One region of the Synechococcus sp. PROS-U-1 genome, then DNA from elsewhere that is predicted to be linked to it. Evidence: predicted binding sites of a transcription regulator. Region 1 holds the regulator's gene; the other holds the start of a gene.
What was found. The regulator HrcA, encoded in region 1, represses chaperone genes, less so after heat shock. The targets are predictions, from matches to a motif close to TTAGCACTCNNNNNNNNNGAGTGCTAA.

Region 1 (4,419 bases):
TCCGTTGCTGCCTGCTTCGATCGATTGCGTGGTGGATCTGGGCTGTTCCGTGGGGGTGAGCACCCAGGCCTTGGCCCGTTGGTTGAACGCCCGTGCCGCCGCGAATGCTGTTCTCCCTCCGACGTTGATCGGCTTGGATCTGTCGCCCGAGATGTTGTCGGTGGCCCGCGTGCGCGATCCCCAGGGGCTGGTGCACGACTGGCGCCATGCCGCCGCGGAATCCACCGGCCTGGCCACAGCTTCGGTGGATCTGATCAGCCTGCAGTTCGTCTGTCATGAGCTCCCCCAGGCCGCGACCCGCGCTGTTTTGGCCGAAGCGTTCCGGCTGCTGCGCCCCGGTGGTGTTCTGCTGATGGTGGATCAGGACCCTGGCTCGTCCGTGCTGCAGCGTTTGCCGGCGCCGGTGGCCACATTGCTCAAGAGCACAGAGCCCTTCCTCGAGCAGTATTTCGCCCTGGATTTGCCCGCAGCGCTGGAGGAGGCCGGGTTCCGGAATCCCAGCATCCGTGCCTGCGACCCACGGCACCGTGTGATCGCCTGCTTACGCTGAGCCGACGCTCCAACGTGGATCCGTGACCAGCACCCTGCCCAACGCCAGCACCCCGGATCCCTCGAGCCTGCAGCCAGCGGTCCGTCCCGGCGCCCATGGTCGCTTTGGTCGCTTCGGTGGCCAGTACGTTCCCGAGACCCTGATGCCGGCGCTAGCAGAGCTGGAACAGGCGGCGGCCCAGGCCTGGAACGATCCGGCCTTCACCACTGAGCTGAATCGTCTGCTCAAGAATTACGTCGGTAGGGCCACACCTCTATACGAAGCGGAGCGTCTCACCGCCCATTACCGCCGCGCCGACGGCGGCCCCCGCATCTGGCTGAAGCGGGAAGATCTCAATCACACCGGGGCACACAAGATCAACAACGCCCTGGGGCAGGCCCTGCTGGCGCTGCGCATGGGCAAGAAGCGGATCATCGCCGAGACCGGTGCGGGGCAGCACGGCGTCGCCACGGCCACGGTCTGTGCCCGCTTCGGTCTGGACTGCGTGATCTACATGGGCGCGGAAGACATGCGCCGCCAGGCCCTCAATGTGTTTCGCATGCGTTTGTTGGGCGCCAAGGTGCAACCGGTGACGGCGGGAACAGCCACCCTCAAGGATGCCACCAGCGAAGCCATCCGCGACTGGGTGACCAACGTCGAGACCACCCACTACATCCTTGGATCCGTCGCTGGCCCGCACCCCTATCCGATGCTGGTGCGGGATTTTCATGCCGTGATCGGCGAAGAGTCCAAGCAGCAGTGTCAGGAGGCCTTCGGCCGACTGCCCGATGTGTTGATGGCCTGTGTGGGTGGTGGCTCCAATGCCATGGGCCTGTTCCATCCCTTCGTCCAGGACACGTCCGTTCGTTTGATTGGCGTTGAGGCCGCCGGCGATGGTGTGGCGACCGGCCGTCACGCCGCGACGATCACGGAAGGCCGTGCCGGCGTCCTGCACGGGGCCATGAGCCTGTTGCTTCAGGACAGCGACGGTCAGGTGCAGGAAGCCCACTCCATCAGTGCAGGCCTTGACTACCCCGGCGTCGGCCCTGAGCACAGCTATCTGCGCGAAATCGGCCGAGCGGAATATGCCGCCGTCACCGATCAGCAGGCCCTGGATGCTCTGCGTCTGGTGAGTGAACTCGAGGGAATCATTCCGGCCCTGGAAACCGCCCACGCCTTCGCTTGGCTCGAGCAGCTCTGCCCCACCCTTGGCGATGGCACGGAAGTGGTGATCAACTGCTCGGGCCGCGGGGACAAGGACGTCAACACCGTGGCGGAGAAGCTGGGGGATCAGCTCTGAGCCTCAGGCATCAAGCCAGTAGCAATTCCAAGTGTCGGGCCACGCGTTGCACGGCAGCGCGTGCCGTGGCGTACGCCATTCGCATCGGGCCTACCAGGGCCACATGGCCCAGTCCCTCGTTGCAGCGGTATGGGGCCTGAACCACGGCACAGGCCTCCAACGCTGGCTGGGGATGTTCGTCGCCGATCCATACCCGTGCGGATGCGCCGCGACTGATCAAGGTGCTGGGTTGGTCGTCGATCAGTTCCAGCAACGGCTTCAAACTTGCCGTGCTCTCAAATTCTGGTTCGCTCACCAGTCTTGAGAGACCATGGACCACCACCGACGTGGGATTGGTGGGAGTGGGCTGATCGAGGGCGTTGCGCAGCACAGCGCCGCTGCGTTGCAGTTGCCTGGGTAGGGCATCCCAGTTCAGGTCGCCTTGATCGAGCTGTGCTGACGCCCAGCGCTCCATTGCGGTGAGCTCGTCTTCGGCCCCGTGCGGGAGGCGCAGATTGAGATGGCTGGCGCAACCATTGGCTTCCACCAGCATCACCAGCAGTCGATCACCACTCGGCACCAGACGGATCGTCTCCAGTTGGCGGTTCTCCTGCTGCGGCTGGGTGATCAGGCTCATCAGACCAGTGAAATCCGTCAGCCGCCTGGCCACATGCATCAGCAGGTCATCCAGACCTGCCCAACGCAGGCTGAGGCCGGTGAGCTCCCGTTCCAGGTGCTGAACGGCAACGCCGGGTTCCGGCAGCAGAGCATTGACGTAGTGCCGATATCCCATCGGACTGGGAATGCGTCCGGCTGACGTGTGCGGTTGATGCAGCAGACCACGACGTTCGAGCACCCCCATGGCAGATCGAACGGTGGCTGAGCTGGCTGGGATGCCAAAGCGTTGGACCAGGGTGCGGCTGCCCACCGGCTCCATGGTGTCAACGTAGTGGTGCACCGTCGCCTGAAGCACCTGTTCTTGCCGAAGGGACAGGGGCTTGCTCATTAGTAGCGGGGAACGCTGGGATCCACCTGCAGGCTCCAGGCATCAATTCCTCCTTCAAGGTTCCATACCTCGAGGCCCCAGGGCTGGTCCAGCAGCCACAGGCCGAAGTGGTAGCTGCGAACGCCTGCATGGCAAACCACAACCACCGCTTGACCCGGTTGGAGGTCGGACTGCAGCGTTGCGAGCCATTCATTGGATTGGCTCAGGGGTCGATGCAGCACCGCACTGGGGAAGGGTGCGATTGCGAGTTCAGCCGCCTCACGCACATCCACCAGCTGGGGTGAAAGCCGCTCACTTTGCAGCCACTGCTGCAGTTCGGAGGCTTGGATTGGTTGTGGTTGGGATTGGCCCATGGCGCCATTCTGCGGTGATGGACAAAGATGATGGGGCGACCTGTGAACGCCGGCCCATGAAGGCCCGCTCCTTCCTCAGCGCTGTCGGCGCTGTGCTGCTGACGCTGATTCTTCTGGCGGGTGGTCTGCTCTGGACCATGGATCGCCAGAGCCCCCTGCATCTGGCGGAGCAGCCGTTGCATCTGCCCCGGGCGGCCCGCTTTGTGCCGAGGGATGCCGATTTGTCCCTGCACTGGCTGACCGATCCCGGGCGTCTGCCCTCTTATGTCCAGGCGGTCGCGCCTGCGTCGGAACGTCGCGATGCCCGTGATGGTGCACGGCAGTGGCGGGAAGGGGTTTTCGCGTTGGCGGGCCTGCAGTTTGGTCTTGAGCTGGAGCCCTGGCTCGGCAAGGAAGTCAGTCTCACCCTCACCGATGGGGCTGCCAATGCTGGCTGGGTTTTGGCTTTGACCAGTCGGGATGACGATGGCGCCAGGCGCTTTTTGCAACGGTTCTGGCAGACCCGCAGCCTGGCGGGTACCGATCTGCAGATCAGCAGTTACCGAGGCATCGGCGTTATTAGCGGTCAGGGGGCCTTGGTGGGGCGTGAACCCCACCCCCTGGCCACCGCCTTAATTGATGACGATCTGCTCCTGGTGGCCTCTGGGCGAGGCGTGCTGGAGCAAGCCCTCGATGTTTCCCAGCTCCCGGATCAGCATCAACTGGGGGATGAACGTTTGCTCCGTCAGGTGGCTGACCTCGGGGAGGGAGTGGCTGTGCTGACGGCGTCTCCCCATGCCCTTCAGCATTGGTTGCAGCTCCCTGAGGTGTTGGCCCAGCGCGACGATCTGAGTGGACTGGTGGCTTCGCTTCGGCCGGAGGGCTCGACCCTGGCGGTGGATGGGCGACTTGGGTTTCAGCAAGCGATTGCCTCGGCCCCATGGACTGAACTGAGGGATCTCACCGCTTCGGCTGGTGGACATGGCCGCTGGCTGGCCCAGCTGCAGAGTCCAGCACGCCTGCTGGATCCCGACGAAAGCCATCCACTGGCCCAGTGGTTCGGCCCGGTTCTGGCGCAGCAGTTACGGGGCCAGCCTGCTGCAGATGCTGTTGTTCAGTCGGATGACGGACCTCTTCTCTGGCAGGACCAGCCCGAGGGCTGGCTTTTGGCCACCCGCCCGCAAAGTCCTTCCAGGGATGTTGTGGATGAGCGTCTTCAAACTCAGGGCCTAACCCGCTCTGAGCTGGATGGCGATGGCGAGGTCTTGAGTGT
Region 2 (4,419 bases), 230 kb from region 1:
AACGGGTCACCTTGGCGGGGTCAACGATGCCGGCAGCCAGCATGTCGACATACTCGCCGGAAGCAGCGTTGAAGCCTTCGGCACCAGCGCGAGCCTTGACGTTCTCGGCCACGACAGCGCCGTTAGCACCTGCATTTTCAGCGATGCGCATCAGTGGAGCGGTGAGAGCGGCAGCCACGATGTTGGCGCCGATCAGCTCCTCGCCGGAGAGGCTGGAAGCGGCCCACTGCTCCAGAGCCGGAGCCAAGTGAGCCAGGGTGGTCCCACCACCAGGAACGATGCCTTCCTCAACAGCCGCCTTGGTGGCGTTGATGGCATCTTCGAGACGGAGTTTCTTGTCCTTCATCTCGGTTTCGGTGGCCGCACCCACTTTCACCACAGCCACGCCTCCAGCCAGTTTGGCCAGACGCTCCTGCAGCTTCTCCTTGTCGTAGGTGGAGTCAGTCTCGTCCATCTGCTTTTTGATCTGTTCGCAGCGGGCGCCGACAGCCGCCTCGTTGCCCTCAGCAACGATGGTGGTGGTGTCCTTGTTGATGGTGATGCGACGGGCGGTGCCCAGCATCTCCAGCTTGGCGTTCTCAAGCTTGAGGCCGGCGTCCTCGGTGATCAGCTGACCGTTGGTCAAAACAGCCATGTCTTCCAACATGGCCTTACGGCGATCGCCAAAACCAGGAGCCTTCACGGCGGCCACATTCAGCACGCCGCGCAGACGGTTCACCACCAGGGTGGCGAGGGCTTCTTTCTCGATGTCCTCAGCAATGATCAGCAGCGGCTTGCCGGTGCGAGCGATCTGCTCCAGCACAGGCACGAGATCCTGCACAAGACCGATCTTCTTGTCGGTGAGCAGGATGTAGGGCTCGTCGAGGACGGCTTCCATCCGCTCCGTGTCAGTCGCGAAATAAGGGGAGATGTAGCCCTTGTCGAAACGCATGCCCTCGGTGACCTCGAGCTCGGTCTCCATGGACTTGCCCTCTTCGAGGGAAATCACACCTTCCTTGCCAACTTTGTCCATGGCATCGGCAATCATCTTGCCGACTTCTTCGTCGTTGCCGGCGGAGATGGTGCCGACCTGGGCGATGGCGTTGCTATCAGCGATGGGCTTCGCCATTTCCTGGATCTTGCTGACCAGGAAATCAGAGGCCTTGTCGATGCCTTTTTTCAGAGTGATGGCATTAGCACCGGCAGCCACGTTGCGAAGACCCGCCTTGACCATGGCGTGGGCCAGGACGGTGGCAGTGGTGGTGCCGTCGCCAGCAGCATCGTTGGTTTTGGAGGCGGCCTGACGGATCAGGGCAACACCAGTGTTCTCGATGTGGTCTTCGAGCTCGATCTCTTTGGCGATGGTGACACCGTCATTGATGATCTGGGGAGCACCGAACTTTTTCTCCAACACCACGTTGCGGCCCTTGGGGCCCAGGGTCACCGCAACGGATTCGGCAAGGATGTCGATGCCTTTCTCGAGAGCGCGACGGGCGTTCTCGTTGTAGATGATGCGCTTTGCCATGGAAGGCGGTTCCTAATGAAGAAGAGGTTGGATAAAGAAGGCTGAACCGAGTCGGAATCCGAGGCTCAGTGGAGCTGATCTCAGTTGACGACAGCCAGGATGTCCTTCTCGGACAACAGCACGTATTCATCGCTGCCGAGCTTGATGTCGGTGCCGGCGTACTTGCTGTAGAGGACCTTGTCGCCCACACCGACTTCGGGAGCTTGGCGGCTGCCATCGTCGTTGCGCTTACCAGGGCCCACTTGAACCACTTCGCCCACCTGGGGCTTTTCCTTGGCGGTATCGGGCAAAAGGATGCCGCCGGCGGTCTTCTCTTCGGATTCAGAGACCTTGACGAACACGCGGTCGCTCAGGGGTTTGACGGTCGAGACGCTGAGGGAAACAGCAGCCATGGGTATTTGCAGGAACAGGGACAGGGCGCAATGCGCCACGCATCGACGCGAGTTGGCACTCGATGCCGATGAGTGCCAACGTATGCAACCGAGCCCCCCTTGGACCAGACCTGAACCTGTGCGGGTGACCGAACCAGGAGCGAAAGAGCTCTGGTCTTAGGGCAGCCCCCACGACAGTGGTATGGTTGCGCCGCTCTGAATGGGTGCGAGCGCGCTGCGCCTGTTCCCGCAACTCTCCTTCCTATGGTCGCTTCTGCTCCTGCAACTGCTGGCACCAAGGGTGTGATCCGTCAGGTGATCGGCCCGGTTCTGGACGTGGAATTTCCCGCAGGGAAATTGCCCAAGATCTATAACGCCCTGCGCATTGAGGGGAAGAACCCCGCAGGTGATGACGTCGCTCTGACGGCTGAAGTTCAACAGCTGCTGGGTGACCACCGTGTTCGCGCCGTTGCCATGAGTGGCACCGACGGACTCGTTCGCGGCATGGCAGCCGTTGACACCGGTGCACCGATCTCAGTGCCCGTCGGCGAAGCAACTCTGGGCAGGATCTTCAACGTTCTCGGCGAGCCCGTTGACGAGCAAGGCCCCGTCAACACCACAACGACGGCTCCCATTCACCGTGAGGCGCCCAACCTCACCGAACTGGAAACGAAGCCCAAGGTTTTCGAAACCGGCATCAAGGTGATCGATCTGCTGGCTCCTTACCGCCAAGGCGGAAAGGTGGGCCTGTTCGGTGGTGCCGGCGTGGGCAAAACCGTGCTGATTCAGGAGCTGATCAACAACATCGCCAAAGAGCATGGCGGTGTGTCTGTCTTTGGTGGCGTGGGCGAGCGCACCCGCGAAGGCAACGATCTCTACGAGGAATTCAAAGAGTCGGGCGTGATCAACGCTGACGACCTTTCCAAGTCGAAAGTGGCTCTTTGCTACGGCCAGATGAACGAGCCCCCCGGCGCCCGGATGCGCGTGGGTCTCTCCGCTCTGACCATGGCGGAGCACTTCCGCGACGTGAACAAGCAGGACGTTCTGCTGTTCGTGGACAACATCTTCCGCTTCGTGCAGGCCGGTTCCGAAGTGTCCGCACTTCTCGGTCGCATGCCTTCCGCTGTGGGCTACCAGCCCACCCTCGGCACCGACGTGGGTGCTCTTCAAGAGCGTGTTGCCTCAACCGTTGAAGGTTCGATCACCTCGATTCAGGCTGTTTACGTCCCTGCTGACGACCTGACCGACCCCGCTCCTGCGACCACCTTTGCTCACCTCGATGCCACCACGGTGCTGAACCGTGCCCTGGCCTCCAAAGGCATCTACCCCGCTGTGGATCCTCTTGATTCCACCAGCACCATGCTGCAGCCAGCCGTGGTGGGTGATGAGCACTACCGCACCGCTCGCGCCGTGCAGTCCACCCTCCAGCGCTACAAGGAACTCCAGGACATCATCGCGATTCTGGGTCTCGACGAACTGTCGGAAGACGACCGTCGCACCGTGGATCGTGCCCGCAAGGTGGAGAAATTCCTCTCCCAGCCCTTCTTCGTGGCTGAGATCTTTACCGGCATGCCCGGTAAGTACGTGAAGCTGGACGACACCATCGCCGGTTTCAACCAGATCCTCTCCGGTGAGCTGGACAGCCTCCCCGAAGCTGCCTTCTACCTGGTGGGCAACATCGAGGAAGTGAAAGCCAAGGCCGAGAAGATCGCCGCCGAAACCAAGTGATCGTTCCGGGGGTGTGATTCACACCCCCGATCACGTGTTTCTCGACAGTCCGTTCTTTTTCCGAACCAAGGTTCATGTCCCTCACCCTCCGCGTGCTGGCAACAGACCAGAACGTCTTTGATGGCAGCGCCGACGAGGTGATCCTGCCAAGTACCACCGGTCAACTCGGCATCCTGCCCGGCCACATTTCGCTGCTCACCGCCATTGACATCGGTGTTCTGCGCGTGCGAGCCAACGGTGCCTGGAACTCCATCGCTCTGATGGGGGGTTTCGCCGAGGTGGACGCTGATGAAGTCACCGTTTTGGTCAACAAGGCCGAACTGGGCAATTCCATAGATGCCGGTGCCGCCGAAGCCGCCTTCCAGAAGGCCTCCACCGTGGTAGCTGGCATGGAAGGCCAACCGGCTTCTCCGGAAAAGCTCAAGGCACAGCAAGAGCTGAATGAAGCTCGGGCCCGCCTGCAAGCCAGCAAAACTGCCGACTAAATTCATCCGAAATCAGATGAATTCCAAAGCGCCAGGGGCTCCGTCCCTGGCTTTTTTTATGGTGGACCTTGTGAAGGGTGATCCGATCACTCCACTCATCGGGAAGGCATAAAAAAACCTGCCCGAAGGCAGGTTTGAATCGACAATCAAACGAACCGAAATCAAGCGGTACCGCAGAAAGTGACATCGGGGAACTTGACCTTGGCCTCGTCGAGGCTCTTGCCTTTGCCTTCTTCCTGCCAGTAGTTGATCACTTCAGTGGCCTGGTTCAGCACTTCAACCCGCTCGTTGTCGGTGATCCAGCTCTTGCCTTCCAGCTCAGTCTTCAAAC

Region 2: a site for HrcA is predicted at 1,949-1,975, ahead of groES (co-chaperone GroES). Genes of this name have one in related genera too.

The regions. Positions count from the first base shown of each region.
Region 1 is NZ_CP047951.1:2,290,181-2,294,599, reverse strand. Features, by position in the region: gene SynPROSU1_RS12490 (class I SAM-dependent methyltransferase) at 1-550, shown strand, start outside; gene trpB (tryptophan synthase subunit beta) at 573-1,829, shown strand; gene SynPROSU1_RS12480 (heat-inducible transcriptional repressor HrcA) at 1,840-2,814, opposite strand; gene SynPROSU1_RS12475 (rhodanese-like domain-containing protein) at 2,814-3,167, opposite strand; gene SynPROSU1_RS12470 (DUF3352 domain-containing protein) at 3,224-4,419, shown strand, end outside.
Region 2 is NZ_CP047951.1:2,056,476-2,060,894, forward strand. Features, by position in the region: gene groL (chaperonin GroEL) at 1-1,504, opposite strand, end outside; gene groES (co-chaperone GroES) at 1,585-1,896, opposite strand; gene atpD (F0F1 ATP synthase subunit beta) at 2,140-3,603, shown strand; gene atpC (ATP synthase F1 subunit epsilon) at 3,678-4,088, shown strand; gene SynPROSU1_RS11245 (30S ribosomal protein PSRP-3) at 4,250-4,419, opposite strand, start outside.